DNA from 3 places in the Saccharopolyspora hattusasensis genome. Region 2 is predicted to be linked to each of the others. Evidence: riboswitches for the same ligand, from Rfam matches in the RefSeq annotation. Region 2 holds a riboswitch; each other region holds the start of a gene.
What was found. A riboswitch is a leader RNA that binds a small molecule or an ion and turns the genes downstream of it on or off. The one in region 2 is predicted to bind S-adenosylmethionine.
Positions count from the first base shown of each region.

Region 1: linked by a shared signal. The riboswitch ahead of ACRXBZ_RS23655 (methionine ABC transporter ATP-binding protein) and the one ahead of ACRXBZ_RS10990 (aminotransferase class V-fold PLP-dependent enzyme) in region 2 are both predicted to bind S-adenosylmethionine.
Region 3: linked by a shared signal. The riboswitch ahead of thrC (threonine synthase) and the one ahead of ACRXBZ_RS10990 (aminotransferase class V-fold PLP-dependent enzyme) in region 2 are both predicted to bind S-adenosylmethionine.

Region 1 covers NZ_JBPCDC010000001.1:4,970,241-4,976,013, forward strand. Annotated here, with positions in the region: gene ACRXBZ_RS23640 (transglycosylase family protein) at 1-59, shown strand, start outside; gene ACRXBZ_RS23645 (resuscitation-promoting factor) at 636-2,129, shown strand; gene rsmA (16S rRNA (adenine(1518)-N(6)/adenine(1519)-N(6))-dimethyltransferase RsmA) at 2,252-3,121, shown strand; SAM riboswitch class I at 3,298-3,385, shown strand; gene ACRXBZ_RS23655 (methionine ABC transporter ATP-binding protein) at 3,630-4,652, shown strand; gene ACRXBZ_RS23660 (methionine ABC transporter permease) at 4,649-5,332, shown strand; gene ACRXBZ_RS23665 (MetQ/NlpA family ABC transporter substrate-binding protein) at 5,395-5,773, shown strand, end outside.
Region 2 covers NZ_JBPCDC010000001.1:2,492,770-2,498,542, reverse strand. Annotated here, with positions in the region: gene ileS (isoleucine--tRNA ligase) at 1-3,050, shown strand, start outside; SAM riboswitch class IV at 3,463-3,578, shown strand; gene ACRXBZ_RS10990 (aminotransferase class V-fold PLP-dependent enzyme) at 3,618-4,955, shown strand; gene lspA (signal peptidase II) at 5,072-5,722, shown strand; gene ACRXBZ_RS10980 (RluA family pseudouridine synthase) at 5,764-5,773, shown strand, end outside.
Region 3 covers NZ_JBPCDC010000001.1:5,790,533-5,796,305, reverse strand. Annotated here, with positions in the region: gene ACRXBZ_RS27740 (mannitol dehydrogenase family protein) at 1-321, shown strand, start outside; gene ACRXBZ_RS27735 (sulfite exporter TauE/SafE family protein) at 500-1,306, opposite strand; gene rpsT (30S ribosomal protein S20) at 1,516-1,776, shown strand; gene holA (DNA polymerase III subunit delta) at 1,904-2,890, opposite strand; SAM riboswitch class I at 2,987-3,119, shown strand; gene thrC (threonine synthase) at 3,132-4,400, shown strand; gene ACRXBZ_RS27715 (DUF4158 domain-containing protein) at 4,916-5,422, shown strand; gene ACRXBZ_RS27710 (Imm1 family immunity protein) at 5,542-5,773, opposite strand, start outside.

The DNA.
Region 1 (5,773 bases), 2.5 Mb from region 2:
CCCGCGGCGGATTCGGCGCCTGGCCCGCGTGCGCGCGGAAGTTGGGCTTGCCGAGGTGAGGTGATCAACTCGACCCGGGGGCCCGACCCCACGGGCGAGGGGAGGGTGGGACCGGCCCGGGCGCGTTGCGTGCTCGGGCCGGACTCATGTTCCGGCCCGAGCCGATCATGGAAACCGCTGGTGTCGGGGACGTGTGATATGTCACCAGGGCGCGCGGTGGCTCAGTAAACGGACCGTCGGCGGTACCCCCGAATGGGTCAAAGTGGGGCGATTTCGCTTACTGATCGTGCTCGGTTGCGCGGCAAGGCGTCGTAACGCAGATCACATGCGTGATCGGGGTTCTTGGCTCCCGCCATTGATCACGCTAGAGTCTCGGCCTCGTAACCGATGACAACCAGTCATGGGGAACACCCGTTAGTCTCGCCGGTGTACGTCGGGGAAGCGGGCCACGGGCAGCGGTGCTCGCGGTCGGCGAGGGCGGCGCTTGGCTACGGGAGTCGGATACAGACACGAAGCACGAAGGTTGTGTGCCCGCAAGGACCGAGGGAGTTGAGCGACGACATGGGTCTCGCCCGACGCCGCCCCCGTTCCGCACCGTGCGAGCGCGACTTCCGCCTTCGGGAGGTAACGACCCTGTGAACGGACGCGGCGAGCCCAGCTATCCCGGCCATGCCCATCGGTCGGACGACGGCTACTGGGCCGAATCCTTCGAACCTGCGACGGACTGGTTCACCCCGGTTCAGGCCGACCAGCACACCGCTGTCGGACTCCTGGACCGCCCGGAGCCGCAGCGCTACCCGGCCGAGGACCACCCGAGCTTCCCGCCGGGCGCGCTCGAGATCACGCCGGCGGACATCTACGAGGTGCTCGGCCCGGACGCCGAGGACATGCTCGCGACCGCCGAGATCGACGTCGACGAGGTCATCCGGCTGATCAGCGCCGAGACCATCGTCTTGCCGCCGCTGGTCATCCCGGACGCGCTGCCGGAGGGCGAGGAGAGCGACGCCCCGCCGCAGGAAGTCGTCGAAGCGATCACCACCTGGAAGCGGCGCTTCCTCAAGGGCACGGTGGCCGGCGTGCTGCTCACCCTCACCGGCACCGGCGGCGCGGCTGCCGCGATGGACAAGTCGGTGACCGTCGAGATCGACGGGCACGAGCGCACCATCAGCACCTACGAGGGCACCGTCGGTGAAGTCCTGGAGGACGAGGGCATCACCGTCGGCCAGCACGACGCGCTCAGCCCCTCCCCGCAGGCCAAGGTCAGCCACGGCGACACCATCACCCTCGACCGCGGACGGCTGCTGAAGCTGACCGTCGATGGCGAGCAGCGCGAGGAATGGGTCCGCTCGGTCACGGTGGACCAGGCGCTGCACCAGCTAGGCGTTCAGGCCGATGGCGCGTGGGTCTCCGCCGACCGCACCATGGCCGTGCCCGAGCAGGGTATGGACCTGGTCGTCAAGACCAGCAAGAACATCACCATCATCGACGGGGCGAACGAGCCGCGGCAGCTGACCACCACTGCCGTCGACATCGACGAGCTGGTCCGGGAGCAGCAGCTCGAACTCGGCCCCGAGGACGCGATCACCCCCGGCGGCGACCAGCGGCTCGTCAGCGGTGCCGAGGTGCGCATCGACCGCACGGGCAGCACGGTGATCAACATGACCGTGCCGGTCCCGCCCCCGGTGCAGGAGGTCGTCGACAACACGATGTTCAAGGGCGAGGAGCGGGTCGAGTTCCCCGGCACGCCCGGCGAGAAGATCGTGTTCACCCGGGTCACCACCCGCAACGGCGAGGAGACCGGGCGGGAAGCCGTCGGCGAGAAGATCACCAAGGAAGCCCAGCCCAAGGTCGTGCGGGTCGGCGGCAAGCAGCCCCCGACCTACGGGGTCTGGGACAAGCTGGCGCAGTGCGAGGCCACCGGGAACTGGGCGGCCAACACCGGCAACGGCTACTACGGCGGCCTGCAGTTCAACAAGTCGACCTGGGACGCCTACGGCGGCGACCAGTACGCGCCGTACCCGCACCAGGCCAGCCGCGAGCAGCAGATCGCGGTGGCGGAGAAGGTCCGCGCGGCCCGGGGCGGCGGCTACGGCGCCTGGCCGGGTTGCTCCTCGAAGCTCGGCCTGTGAGCTGACCTAGCCGGGATTTCCAGGCCCATTTCGTCAGGTGAGGGGCACCCGTGGACGCCACGGGTGCCCCTCCCTCGTCACCTGGTCGGGGTGGTGAGTTGGGGCGCGGGTAGTTTTTCGGTGTGGACGACCAGCAGGCGACGCTGCTCGGCCCGGCCGACGTGCGCCGGCTGGCCGGGGAACTCGACATCCGACCGACGAAGAAGCTCGGCCAGAACTTCGTGCACGACCCGAACACCGTGCGCCGGATCGTGGCCGGCGCGTCGGTCTCCGCCGACGACGTCGTGCTGGAGGTCGGCCCCGGCCTGGGCTCGCTGACGCTCGCGCTGCTGCCCGCTGCGGGCGCCGTGACGGCGGTCGAGATCGATCCGGTGCTCGCGGCGCGGCTGCCGCGCACCGCCGCCGAGTTCGCCCCGGCGCTGGCCGATCGCCTCACCGTGATCGAGGGCGACGCACTGCGGGTCCGCGCCGACGACTTCCCGGCGCCGCCGACCGCGCTCGTCGCGAACCTGCCGTACAACGTCGCCGTGCCGGTGGTGCTGCACCTGCTGGCCGAGTTGCCGAGCCTGGCGCACGGCCTGGTCATGGTGCAGTCCGAGGTCGCCGACCGGATGGCCGCCAAGCCGGGCAGCCGCGTCTACGGCGTGCCGAGCGCCAAGGCCGCGTGGTTCGCCGACGTGCGCCGCGCGGGTCCGGTGCCGCGCAAGGTCTTCTGGCCGGTGCCCAATGTGGACTCCGGCTTGGTGTCGTTCCGGCGCATCGAGCCGCCGTCGACCGAGCCGCGCCAGGACGTCTTCCGCGTGGTGGACGCGGCGTTCGCCCAGCGGCGCAAGACGTTGCGCGCCGCGCTGTCCGGCTGGGCCGGGTCCGCGGCCCGGGCGGAGGAGGTTCTCCGCGCCGCTGGGGTGGATCCGGCCGTCCGCGGCGAGCAGTTGGAGATCGGCGATTTCGCGCGCATCGCAGCGGCCGCGGCTACCGAGAGCGGTCGCTGAACCACCCGTCCGGACGCTTGCCATCCCGAGATCGGCCCGCTACGCGGAGTCACCGATAACACCTGGTGTGCCGGGAAAATTCCCTCTCGTCCGGGTGTGTGATTTGGCAAACGATTTCGGAAAGTGACGACTATCAACTTGCGCTGGAATCCGCCAGTGGGGTCTACTATTCGGGAAATCCATCCCGAGCGGCCGAGAGACCTGGCTCCGCGAAGCCGCAGCAACCACCCGGTGGGCAGGTGCTAACGCCAGGACCGATGGAGTTGTTGTGGAATCCAAAGCGCTGCCGGCCAGCCCGCTTGCGGGTCAGACCCGGACCCAGCCGGTCCGACCCCGGCGAAACCACATCCGGAGGCTGCTGACGCAGCGTCGCGTCATCGACCACGGGCGCCGCACCACCACCGCCTGTCGTCGCGAGATGTGACCCAGCCCTTCCTCCCTTTCCGAAGTTCCTTGGCCTGTCGCCCTTTCGCGTGCGCGGCCGTCGCGAGCTGATGTGGAGCCGATCGTGATCACAGTCGAGAACCTGACCAAGTCTTTCCAGTACAACAACGGAACCGTCCGCGCCCTCGACGGCGTGACGATGGAGGTTTCGGCCGGCGCGGTGTGCGGTGTGGTCGGTCCGAGCGGGGCCGGCAAGTCCACCCTGGCCCGGTGCATCGCGCTGCTGGAGAAGCCGGACAGCGGCGCCATCCGCGTCGACGGCACCGACCTGGTTTCCCTCGGCGGCAAGTCCCTTCGCGCCGCGCGCCGGCAGATCGGCGTTGTGCCGCAAGGAGATTCGCTGCTGCGGCAGCGCACTGCCGCGGGCAACGTCGCGTTGCCGCTGGAAGCGGCCGGTATCAGCGGCCCGCAGCGGCGCACCCGCGTCGGCGAGCTGCTGGATCTCGTGGGCCTGACCGACAAGGCCTCGGTCTACCCCGACCAGCTCTCCGGCGGGCAGCGCCAGCGGATCGCGGTGGCGCGTGCGCTGGCCGCCAAGCCTTCGGTGCTGCTGGCCGACGAGCCGACCTCGGCGCTCGACCCGGGCACCACCGACTCGGTGCTCACCGTGCTGGACCGCGCCCGCGCTGAACTGGGTGTCACCGTGCTGGTGGTCACCCACGACATGGCCGTGGTGCGCAAGATCGCCGACGACGTCGCGGTGCTGGAGAACGGCCGGGTCGTCGAGCACGGCAAGGTCATCGACCTGGTCGCCGAGCCCGGCAGCCGGGTGGGCGCCACGCTGCTGCCGGACACCGACCAGGCCGAGTCGTTCCGGCCGGCCGGCGGCCGTCGGCACGACGTCGTCGCCGAGGTTGTGCTGGTCGGCTTCGCCGCGGTCGGCGCGCTGCTGCCGGAGGCCGCCAGCCAGTTCGGGGTCGACCTCGCGATCCTGGGCGGCGGGCTGACCCGGCTGGGGGACACGCCGGTAGCGAAGTTCAAGGTCGGCCTGAGCGGCGAGCGCGCCGAGGCGGCCCTGAAGTGGATGGTCGAGCGGGACGCGCATGTGCGACGTGCCCCGGTTTGCGTTGACGGAGCTGCTGCGTGAGTGATGTGACCCCCTGGTCGGAGGTCCTTGGAATACTTGGTGAAGCGACGATCGACACGCTCTACATGGTGTTGGTGTCGACCCTGCTGGCGGTGCTGGGAGGCCTGCCGCTCGGTGTGCTGCTGCATCTGACCTCGCCGGTCGGCCTGAGCCCGAAACCCGCGCTGTACCGGGTGCTCGGCGCGGTCGTCGACGTGGTGCGGTCCGTTCCGTTCGTCGTGCTGCTGGTGGTCCTGGCGTCGTTCACCCGGCTGCTAATCGGCACGTCGATCGGCAGCACCGCGGTGATCGTGCCGCTGACCATCGGCGCCGTCCCGTTCTTCGCGCGGTTGACGCAGAACGCGTTGCGGGAGGTCAGCTTCACCGTGGTCGAGGCCGCGATCACGACTGGATCGAGCCGGCTGCGGATCGTGTGGACGGTGCTGCTCGGCGAGGCGCGGGCCGCGCTGGTCGGCGCGGTCGGCGTCACCGCCGTGGCGCTGATCGGCTACGCCGCGATGGCCGGCGCGATCGGCGGCGGCGGGCTGGGCACGACCGCGATCCAGGACGGCTACCAGGGCTACGACGACCGGATCCTGTGGGGATCCGTGGTCGTGCTCGGCGTGCTGGCCTTCGCGATGCAGCTGATCACCGACCGCACCGCGAAGCTGGTCGACCGGCGGCGAACCGCGACCAGCTGACACCCCTGAAACCACCCCTTGCCCGGGGACCTTTCCACTCTGTCCAGAAAGGACAAACCCTGATGCGTTTGCGTTTTGCTGCCCTGGTGGCCGCGGCCGGCCTGGCGCTGGCCGCGTGCGGGAGCGGCGGCAGTTCGGCTGCCGAGGACCCGAACGCCCCGCTGCGGATCGCGGTCAGCCCGACCCCGCACGGCGAGATCCTGCAGTACGTCAAGGACAACTTGGCGCAGCAGGCCGGGATCGGCATCGAGATCACGAAGTTCGACGACTACAACCGGCCGAACGAAGCCGTCGCGCATGGTGAGCTGGACGCGAACTACTTCCAGCACCAGCCGTACCTGGAGGAGTACACCAAGCAGCGCGGTGGCTCCTTCGTCTGGATTCAGGCGGTGCACCTGGAGCCGCTGGCGGTGTATTCCAAGCAGTTCAAGTCGCTGCAGG
Region 2 (5,773 bases):
CCTCGGTGCAGGCCCGCGAGGCCGGCGCGAACGGCGCCAACGAGTTCGTCTTCTACGACGGGCCGCCGTTCGCCAACGGACTGCCGCACTACGGGCACCTGCTCACCGGCTACGTCAAGGACGTGGTGCCGCGCTACCAGACGATGCGCGGCCGCCGGGTGGAGCGCCGGTTCGGTTGGGACTGCCACGGGCTGCCCGCGGAGGTCGAGGCGGAGAAGCAGCTCGGCATCACCTCGAAGTCCGAGATCGAGACGATGGGCGTCGCGGCGTTCAACGAGGCGTGCCGGACCTCGGTGCTGCGCTACACCTCCAACTGGGAGGCCTACGTCACCCGGCAGGCCCGGTGGGTGGACTTCGAGAACGACTACAAGACGCTCGACCTGGACTACATGGAAAGCGTCATGTGGGCGTTCAAGACCCTTTGGGACAAGGGTCTCGTCTACGAGGGCTTCCGGGTGCTCTGGTACTGCTGGCGCTGCGAGACGCCGCTGTCCAACACCGAAACGCGGATGGACGACGTCTACCGCCAGCGGCAGGACCCGGCGGTGACCGTGGGCCTGCGGCTGGACGCCCCGGGCAAGGCATTCGACGGCGCGCTGGCCCTGGTTTGGACGACGACGCCGTGGACGCTGCCGTCCAACCTGGCCGCCGCGGTGCACCCCGAGGTCGACTACGTGCTCGTCGCGCCGGCCAATAGTGCCGAGCGGTACGTGCTGGCCGAAGCCCGGCTCGGCGCGTATGCGCGGGAGCTCGGCGAGGATGTCGCCGAGCACGTCGTGGCCCGGTTCAAGGGGACCGAGCTGCTCGGCACGAAGTATGCGCCGCCGTTCGACTTCTTCGTGGGGCGGGAGAACGCGCACCAGGTGCTGGCGGCCGACTACGTCACGACCGAGGACGGCACCGGTCTGGTGCACATCGCGCCGGCCTTCGGTGAAGAGGACAAGGTCGTCACCGACGCCGCGAACATCGAGCCGGTGATCCCGGTCGACGCGCACGGCAAGTTCACCACCGAGGCCCCGCCGTACGAGGGGCTGCAGGTCTTCGAGGCCAACAAGCAGATCATCCGGGACCTCAAGGAGACGGGCCTGCTGCTGCGGCACGAGACCTACGACCACCCGTACCCGCACTGCTGGCGCTGCGACAACGCGCTGATCCAGCGGGCGGTGTCGTCGTGGTTCGTGTCGGTCACCCAGTTCAAGGACCGGATGGTCGAGCTGAACCAGCAGATCAACTGGGCGCCGGAGCACATCCGCGATGGCCAGTTCGGAAAGTGGCTGGAGAACGCCCGCGACTGGAACATCTCCCGGAACCGCTACTGGGGTTCGCCGATCCCGGTGTGGGTCTCCGACGACCCGGCCTACCCGCGCACCGACGTCTACGGTTCGCTGGACGAGCTGGAACGCGACTTCGGGGTGCGCCCGGCCAACCTGCACCGCCCGGAGATCGACGAGCTGACCCGGCCGAACCCGGACGACCCGACCGGGAAGTCGACGATGCGCCGGGTGCCGGAGGTGCTGGACTGCTGGTTTGAGTCCGGCTCGATGCCGTTCGCCCAGGTGCACTACCCGTTCGAGAACTCGGAGTGGTTCGAGCACCACTACCCGGGCGACTTCATCGTCGAGTACAACGGCCAGACCCGCGGCTGGTTCTACACGCTGCACGTGTTGGCGACCGCGCTGTTCGACCGCCCGGCCTTCGCAAACGTGCTGGCGCACGGCATCGTGCTGGGCCACGACGGCCTGAAGATGTCGAAGTCCAAGCGCAACTACCCGGACGTCAACGAGGTCTTCGACCGCGACGGCTCGGACGCGATGCGCTGGTTCCTGATGTCCAGCCCGATCCTGCGCGGCGGCGACCTGGTGGTCACCGAGCGTGGCATCCGGGACGCGGTGCGGCAGGCGGTGCTGCCGCTGTGGAACTCCTGGTACTTCCTGGCGCTGTACGCCAACGCCGAAGGCATCTCGGGCGAGTTCGAAGTGGACAGCAAGCACGTGCTGGACCGCTACGTCCTGGCCAAGACCCACGAGCTGGTCGGCGATGTTCAGTCCGCATTGGACACCTTCGACCTCGCCGGTGCCTGCGCGGAGGTGCGCGACTTCCTCGAGGTGCTGACCAACTGGTACGTGCGGCGGTCCCGGGACCGCTTCTGGGCCGGTGACCGGGATGCCATCAACACGCTGCACACCGTGCTGGAGGTGACCTGCCGGGTGGTGGCGCCGCTGCTGCCGCTGACCGCCGAGGCGGTCTGGCGCGGGCTGACCGGCGGCCGCTCGGTGCACCTTGCGGACTGGCCCCTGGTCGACGAGTTGCCCGCGGACGCCGCGCTGGTGACCGCGATGGACGAGGTGCGACAGGTGTGCTCGGCCGCGTCGGCGCTGCGCAAGTCCAACAAGCTGCGGGTGCGTTTGCCGCTGGCCAAGCTCGTGGTCGCCACCCCGGACGCGGAGGCGCTGCGGCCGTTCGCGGACCTGATCCGCGACGAGGTCAACGTCAAGGAGCTCGAGCTGAGCACCGACGTCGCCGCGCACTGTCACTTCGAGATCGCGGTTAACGCGCGGGCCGCGGGTCCGCGGCTGGGCCGCGACGTGCAGAAGGTGATCAAGGCGGTGAAATCCGGCGAGTGGCAGCGCACCGGGGGCACCGGGGGCACCGGGGGCACCGTGGTCGCGGCGGGCATCGAGTTGCAGGACGGCGAGTTCGAGGAGCGCCTGGTCTCCACCGACCCCGGCGCGGCCTCGCCGCTGCCCGGCGGCAAGGGGCTGGTGGTGCTGGACACCGAGGTGACCCCGGAGCTGGCGGCCGAAGGTCTGGCCCGCGACGTGGTCCGGGTCGTCCAGCAGGCCCGCAAGGAGGCGGACTTCCAGGTGTCCGACCGGATCACGGTGGCGATCTCGGCGCCGGCCGAGGTTCTGGCGGCCGTCGAGTCGCACCGCGACTTCATCGCGGGCGAAACCCTGGCGAACGCCGTCGAATCCGGCGATGTGGCGGACGGCTTCACCGGTAGCGTCGGGGAGGGCACCGAGATCAAGGTCGCCGTCACCAGGGTCTGACCTGAGCTCAGCGCCTGTTGGTGAATGGTCTGGGTGGGTGGTCGCTTAGCGGAACCTGAGCGGTTCCCTGGACTGCGGGTGCCCCTCCTGACGTATGGTCCAATACGCGGCGGAGGGGCCGTCCTCGCCAGAAAACCTCTCAGAACCCGCCGATGGTCGTCTTGGCAAGGTGAATGCAAGCGGCTACGCCGCTTCCAAAGGCGCGGACGGCATTCGCCGACAGGCTCTGAGCTGCTGTTCCGGGTGGCACCGTCGAACTCGGTGCCACCCGGGCGTGCATCCGTACGTGCAGTTGTGGTGGCCGTGCCTGCGTCGGGATCGCCGCGCCGGCGCCGTGTGACGGAGACCGCTCCCACGGTTTGGGAATGGTGTTGCCCGCAGTGCGGGCGGTTTCCTAGAGTGCTGGAACGAAGGTCATGAGCGCCAGCGTCAAGCCCCGGCTTGCTGGCCGGCAACCCTCCAACCGCGGTGGGGTGCCCCGGGTGAAGACCTGGCCGGTCGTGCAGGGCGATCCGGCAAGCGCGGACCCCTCTGGGCGGGTCCGATGAGGCCCCCGAGGAGGCCGTCGTGTCGTCTGCCGTCATCGAAATCCCGGCGCAGTCCGATGTGGACTACCGGATTCCCGCCGTGGTCGGCGGTGCGCTGCAGGTCCCGCTGGTCAACGGCCAGCGCATCGGATACGCGAATCTCGATCACGCGGCCAGCGCGCCATGCCTGGAGACCGTGCAGTCGGCGGTGAACGAGCTGCTGCCCTGGTACGCGAGCGTGCACCGCGGCGCGGGGTTCGCCTCCCAGGTGTGCACCCGGGTCTACGAGGGAGCGCGCGACGAGCTGCGGAACTTTGTCGGCGCCCGCCACACCGACTCGGTGATCTTCATCCGCAATACCACCGACGCCCTGAACCTGCTGGGACGCGCGCTGCCGCGCGGCACGTCCGTCGTGGTCTTCGACACCGAGCACCACGCCGCGCTGCTGCCCTGGACCGGCCCGCGGGTGCGCCGCCTGCCCGCGCCGGAGACGCCGGCGGACGCCATCGCCGCACTCGATGCCGCGTTGGCCGGTTGTCCGGAGGGACCGCGGCTCGCGGTGATCACGGGTGCCTCCAACGTCACCGGGGAGCTGTGGCCCGTCGCGGAGCTGGCGCGGGTGGCTCGCCGTCGCGGGGCCCGCACGGTTCTCGACGCCGCGCAGCTCGCGCCGCACCGGCCGGTCCGGATCCGCGAGCTCGACATCGACTACGTGGCGATCTCGGGGCACAAGCTCTACGCGCCGTTCGGCGCGGGCGCGCTGATCGGCCGCGCGGACTGGCTCAACGCCGCCGAGCCGTACCTGGCGGGTGGCGGCGCGACCCGGTCGGTGCAGGAGCGGTCGGTCAGCTGGACGACCGGGCCGGAGCGGCACGAGGCGGGCTCGCCGAACACCGTCGGAGTGCACGCGTTGGCCAAGGCCTGCGCGACGCTGGCGGCGAACTGGACGGACGTCATCGAGCACGAGGAAGCGCTGCTGCACCGGCTGCGGGCCGGGCTGCGCGGTGTGTCGGGGCTGCGCGAGCTCCGCCTGTTCGACGCCGATCACGACCGGGTCGGCGTGGTGAGCTTCACGGTCGACGGCCGGGACCCGGGCCTGCTGGCCGCGGCGCTTTCCGCGGAGCACGGCATCGGCGTCCGCGACGGCTTGTTCTGCGCACACGTGGCCACCCGGCGGCTGCTCTCGCGGGCGGGCTCGGACACCGAGCGCGCGGTCCGCGTCAGCGTCGGGCTGGGCAGCACCGCGGAGCACGTCGACCGCCTCGTGAACGCGCTGCGGCGGCTGGTGGCCGAGGGCCCGGCCTGGCGCTACGAACAGGTCGACGGCCACTGGGTGCCCGCTGACGACCCGCGCCCCGCGCCCGCCTTCCTCGACTGACCAGGGCTGGAAAGGCCGTGAGTGAATTGCGGCGTCATAGCACCCGAAAGTACTCACGGGTCCTGTTATTGCGGGCAGTGGTCCTGCCGAACCGGGTGCGGGCGGGTTCAGGGACAATGGCGGTCGTGAGCACCGAGCAGTCCTCCCCGAGGGAGTCCTCAGCAGAGCAGGCGGGCACCGAGCCGACCGCCGCAGAACAGGCGTCCGAGACGCAGACCGGGGCGACGCAGCAGTCGCCCAAGCGCGGGTCTGGGAAGCTGCTCGGGTTGTTGGGCGGGGTCGCCGTGGTGTCCCTGGGCGTCGACATCCTCACCAAGGTCGCCGTCGTGGCGAACTTGGAGGGCAACCCGCCGGTCGAGCTGTTCGGCGGCCTGCTCTACCTCGACGTGCTGCGTAACCCCGGTGCCGCGTTCTCGCTGGCCACCGGCATGACGTGGCTGCTCGCGCTGCTTGCGATCGCCGTCGTCGGGGTGATCATCTGGCTGGCTCCGAAGCTGCGCTCGCCGGGTTGGGCGGTGGGCCTCGGCCTGGTGCTCGGCGGGGCCTGCGGCAACCTGGTCGACCGGATCTTCCGCGCCCCCGGCCCCCTGCAGGGGCACGTGGTGGACTTCCTTTCGGTCTTCGCCCCGGGTGGCGCGGTGTGGCCGGTGTTCAACGTCGCCGACTCGTGCATCGTCTGCGGCGGCATCCTGGTCGTGCTGATGTCGCTGCTGGGCCGCGACTACGACGGCACGGTGCACCGCAAGAAGAAGGCTTCGGAGTCGTGAGCGACCTCCGAACGCTGCCGGTTCCCGAGGGGCTGGACGGCATGCGGGTGG
Region 3 (5,773 bases), 3.3 Mb from region 2:
GTGCTGGCGCGGTTCGCGAACCCCGCTCTGCGGCACACCACCGCCCAGGTCGCCCAGGACGGCTCGCAGAAACTCGGGCCCCGCCTGCTGGACACGGCATCGGAACAGCTCGCCTCCGGCGGCGACCCGAGTTGGGTGGCGCTCGGGGTCGCGGCCTGGATGCGGCACATCGCGACCACCGAAACGCTCGACGACCCGCTGGCGGGCGTGCTGCGCGACGCGCTCGGCGGAACCCAGCCGACGAGGCGAGCCGTCTGCTCGGCGTCGAGCGGATCTTCGCGCCGGAACTCGCTTGGCACCCGGCTTTCCGCGACTCGGTGACGACGACGTACCGGCAACTCGCGGAACGCGGCGCGCGCGCTGTCCTCGCCGAGCGGCTCTGACTCAGGCGATGCCGAAGAAGACCCCTCCGGCGAGGGCGACGACCGCGCCCATCATGCGGCGGGCCGGTTGCGGTTCTCCCAGGAGGCGCCAGGCCATTATGCAAGCCAGCCCCGCGCTACGCGCCGGCCGCGAGCTTCCAGCCGAGGCTGATGACGAGGCCCACCACCACGGTCAGGAAGACCTGACGCACGAAGCCGGAGCCGCGTTTCGCGGCGATCATCGCGCCGAGGACGCTGCCCGCCATGTTGCTCGCGGCCATCACCAGCGCCAATCCCCACAGGACCTTGCCCGCCGGGATGAAGAACGCCAGCGCGCCGATGTTCGTGGCCACGTTGACGACCTTCGCTGTCGCCGACGCCGTGATGAACGCGAAGCCGACCAGGCCGACAAGCAGGAACACCAGGAACGAACCGGTGCCCGGGCCGGCGATGCCGTCCCAGAAGCCGATCACGGCGCCACCGACGACCATCACCAGCAACTGGATGCGTCGCTCGAACCGCGGGACGTCCGCCGAGCCGAGCTCGGGCTTGCGCCATGTGTAGACGCCGACGAGCGCCAATGCGACCAGCACGACCACGTTGAGCACGTGCGACGGCAGGGCATCGGCCAGCGCCGCGCCGCCGAGGGCCCCGAACAGGGCAACGAGCGCCATCGACAGCGCCGCCCGCCAGTCGATCGGCGTCCGCTTCGCGTAGGTCCGGGCCGCGGCGGCCGTACCGGCGATCGACGCGACCTTGGTGGTCGCCAGCGAATAGATCACCTCGCCGCCGGGCAGGAGCAGCAGCATCGCGGGCAGCTGGATCAGGCCACCGCCACCGACGATCGCGTCGACCGCCCCGGCCAGGAACGCGCCGCCACAGAGGAACAGCAGTCCGGCGAGGGACAGATCGGCGAATCCGGGCCAGTTCAACGCATCGAGCACGAGGCTTGACCCTATGGTTCGGAAACGCCGGATCCGAGCCGATGTGATAGCCCTCGCCCGGCACCGCCCGCCCGAAATCTGCGCAGGTGGGCGCTGTTAAGATGGACGACCGTGCCGTGCGGCATTCCGCCGTGGAGGAAACCTGCCTGAGCGCAGCGCCGACAAAAGCGCGGCACGACCGGTTCGACAGACGAGGAAGAGGCGCCACAGTGGCCAACATCAAGTCCCAGATGAAGCGGATCAAGACCAACGAGCAGAACCGGCAGCGCAACAAGGCCGTGAAGTCCGCGGTCAAGACCGCCATCCGCAAGTTCCGCGAGGCCGCTGACGCCGGCGAGAAGGACAAGGCCATCGAGCTGCAGCAGGCCGCCAGCCGCGCGCTGGACAAGGCCGCCAGCAAGGGCGTCATCCACAAGAACCAGGCCGCGAACAAGAAGTCCGCGCTGGCGCAGCGCGCCAACCAGCTCTGAGCTGAGGCCTGAACTACGAAAGGCCCCTTCCCCGCGGGCAAAACCCGGGTAAGGGGCCTTTCGCGCGGAGAAGGGGCCTTTCGCGCGGAGAAGGGGCCTTTCGCGATTTCGGTGGAAACTGGTGCGATCACGAACGCTGGTTGCGGAGCTCCACGAGGCGCAGGACGGTGCGTTCCAAGGCGTAGGTGGCGTCGGCGGCCATGCCCTTGACCCCGGCGTTGACCTCCGCGACCGCCTGGAGCGCCTGCGCGAGGCTCGAAGCGTTCCAGCCCCGGGACTGCGCCAGCGCCTTCTTCACCTTCCACGCGGGCATGCCCAGCTCCCCTGCCAGCCGGAACGGATCGTTGCGACCGCCTGCGGCGGCGACGCGGCCGATGGTGCGGACCGAGTCCGCGAGTGCGTCGGCGATCAGCACGTGCGGGACGCCGAGCTGCACAGCCCACCGCAAGGCCTCCAGGGCGGCCGCCCGGTCACCCGTCACCGCCTTCTCCGCTACCGCGAACCCGGTCACCTCGGCTCGCCCGCGGTGGTAGCGGCGCACGGCCGTCTCGTCGACCTTGCCGCCGGTGTCGGCGACCAGCTGCGTCGCCGCGGCCGACAGCTCCCGCAGGTCGGAACCGACCGTTTCGATCAGCGAAGCCACCCCGGCGGCATCGGTCTTGCCGCCGGCCCGGCGCACCTCGTCGCGGACGAACGCCTCCCGCTCGGCGGGCTTGGTGATCTTGTTGCACTCGGTGACCCGCGCGCCTAGTTTGCGCAGCGCATTGGGTAGTTCCTTGGCGTGCTTGGAGCGGCCGCCGCCGCTGTGCACGACGACGAGCATGACCCCGTCCGCCGGCTGCTTGGCGTGCATCAGCAGCGCCTCGGCGATCTCCTTGCCCGCGTCCTGGGCGGACTCCACCGCCAGCACCCGGCCCTCCGCGAACAGCGATGGGCTGAGCAGTTCGGTCAGCTCCGGAGGAGTGAGTTCGCTCACCTTCACGCGGCGCAGTTCGGCTGCCGGATCGGCCGCGCGGGCGGCTCCGACAGCAGCCCAAAGCGCGCGTTCCACCAGCAGTTCTTCGTCGCCGAGAACCAACTGCAGCGGATCGGGGACCACGGCCGGTGCGCTCATGCACGCATCGTCGCACGCACCCGTGACGTTCCCGCCATCTGGATCGTGCTGGCCAGACCCCGGCGCGGTCCACTAGCGTTGCTGGCACAACCGAATAGCTCATCCAGAGGGGCAGAGGGAACGGCCCGATGAAGCCCCGGCAACCGTTCGTCAGCGAATCGCGCTTTCACCCGCGAGGTCTCTGACGAAAGCGGTGCCAATTCCGACCCGTCCGCGGGACAGATGAGGAGAGGACCTCGCGATGACTGCTGCCGCCCATGCCCAGACGACCCCGAAGAAGACCTTCGACCTGGGCAATGCCGTCGAACTGGTATCCAAGGAAGAGGGCCACCGGCAGCCGTTGGCCCCGGAGTTCGTCTCGCTGGAGGACTTCTCCCCGCTAGAGGTCGCCTACGACTTCGGCAAGATCCGCCGCGAGGACATCGAATCCGGCCCGCGCTCCATCTGGCGCTACAAGCAGCTCCTCCCGGTTCCCACCAACGTCGAAGAGCACCCGAACACCGAGCCGGGCTGTACCCGGCTGGTCCGGGCCGACAAGCTCGCGAAGGCGTTGGGCGTCAAGCGGATCTGGATCAAGGACGACACCGGCAACCCCACCCACTCCTTCAAGGACCGCGTCGTCGCGGTGGCGCTGGCCGCCGCCCGTGAGTTCGGCTTCAAGGTGTTGGCCTGCCCCTCCACTGGCAACCTCGCCAACGCGGTGGCCGCCGCGGCGGCCCGCGCCGGCTGGGACTCGGTGGTGCTGGTGCCCAAGACCCTGGAGCGCGCCAAGATCCTGATGAGCGCGGTCTACGACGGGTCGCTGCTGGCCGTCGACGGCAACTACGACGACGTCAACCGGCTGGCCACCGAGCTCGCCGCGGAGCACGAGGACTGGGCGTTCGTCAACGTCAACGTGCGCCCCTACTACTCCGAGGGGTCGAAGACGCTGGCCTTCGAGGTCGCCGAGCAGCTCGGCTGGCGCATCCCCGAGCAGATCGTTGTGCCGATCGCCTCCGGCTCGCAGCTGACCAAGGTCTACAAGGGGTTCAACGAGCTCGGCCAGGTCGGCCTGGTGGAGCCGAGCCCGGTGCGGATCTTCGGTGCGCAGGCAACCGGCTGCTCCCCGGTGTCGACGGCGTACAAGAACGACCACGACGTGGTCCAGCCAGTACGGCCGGACACCATCGTCCGTTCGCTGGCCATCGGCGCCCCCGCCGACGGCCCGTACGTGCTGGACATCGTGCGCAAGACCGGCGGCGCCATCGATGACGTCAGCGACGACGAGGTCCGCGAGGGCATCCGGTTGCTGGCACGCACCGAGGGAATCTTCGCCGAGACGGCCGGCGGGGTCACCGTGGCCACGGCGAAGAAGCTCATCGAGGCGGGCAAGATCGACCCGGACGCCGAGACCGTGCTGCTGATCACCGGTGACGGGCTGAAGACCCTGGACGCGGTGCAGGACCAGATCGGCCCGAAGGCCACCGTCGCCCCGAGCACCGACGCGGTCAACCAGGCGCTGGGGCTCTGAACCCCACCCGACTCGCCCGCGCGCAATGGGCCTCCCCTGGCGACATAGCGGGGACCCTGCGGGCCGGGCAGGATGGCGATATCTCCTTCCTGATCGGTGCGCAGCACTTTCGTGCCCGCGCGGGTCAGGTCGTCGACGACGAACGGACTCGGGTGACCGTAGGTGTTGCCGTCTCCCACACTGATCACAGCTAGTCGTGGACGCACCGATCGCAGGAAAAGCGGTGTGGTGTAACGGGATCCGTGGTGCGGCACCTTGAGCACGTCGGCTCGCAGATCCGCACCGGACGACATGAGCCGCCCCTGGCCGGGCAGTTCGACGTCACCGGTGAGCAAGACCCGCCCGGCCGGTGTGGTCGCGAGCAGCACGGTCGACGCGTCGTTGGCGTCGTCGGCCCTCTGCGCGCGGGCCAGCACCGAATCTGGGGGTCGCCGCAGTATCCGGGAAATTTTGAACGGATATGATCGACTAAGCTTCTGAACTGCGGATCTTCGGACTGTGGCGAGGGATGCGGGTTGGTCGCTCAGGTCTTCACCGACCAGGAACTTGAGGCCCTGCGCCGATTTCCCGGGATCGGACGTGAGGAGCTGTTCCGGTTCTTCACCCTGACTCCAGCCGACAACGCGTTCGTCGCACCCGGTCGCGGACGTGGCCCCACAGACCGCTTTGGACTCTCAGTCGCGCTGTGTACGTTGCCCTGGCTGGGTTTCGTGCCCGACGACGTCGCCACACCACCGGCGGCGGTAGCGCGGCTGGCCGAGCAGCTCCAGGTCAAGCCCGAGGCCATCCGCTCCTACGGGCGTCGCGCCCCAACACGCACCGGCCATCTCCGGTTGGTCACCCAGTACCTCGGGTGGCGGCCGGCGGATGATCTGGAGTTGAAGGAGCTGGACGAGTTCCTGCTCGCCAGGGCCATGGAACATGACTCGCCGACCCGGCAGGACCCGCCATGCGTCAAGTCCGCCTTACTGGGCGGCGTAGTGCTGGGCCGTTGCCCGATCACCGAACCGCACCTCTTGTGACCGCGTCGTGTGGACGAGCTTGACTGCCACCACGACCTCCCCGTCCGACTCGAAGTTCACCCGCACCCAGACGCTCGCACATCCGTTCGATCGATGCCGGCGGCATGCCGCCGACGGGATCACTGGCGGGCGCAGTCGTGTGCGGGTTGCCAGGTCAGCGTGGCCGGACGCTTGGCGGTCCGCAGGAACGCGATCAACGCCTCCGCGATCGCGTCGATGGTGACTTCGCAGTGCGGGGGGAATTCGTCGGTTTCGTACAACACGGGCCGCTCGGGACCGTCTCCGTGGCTGTAGAGGTGTACCGGCTCAGTGCCGTGGCCGTCGTTGCCCTGGTAGGACAGCGCGCCGCGG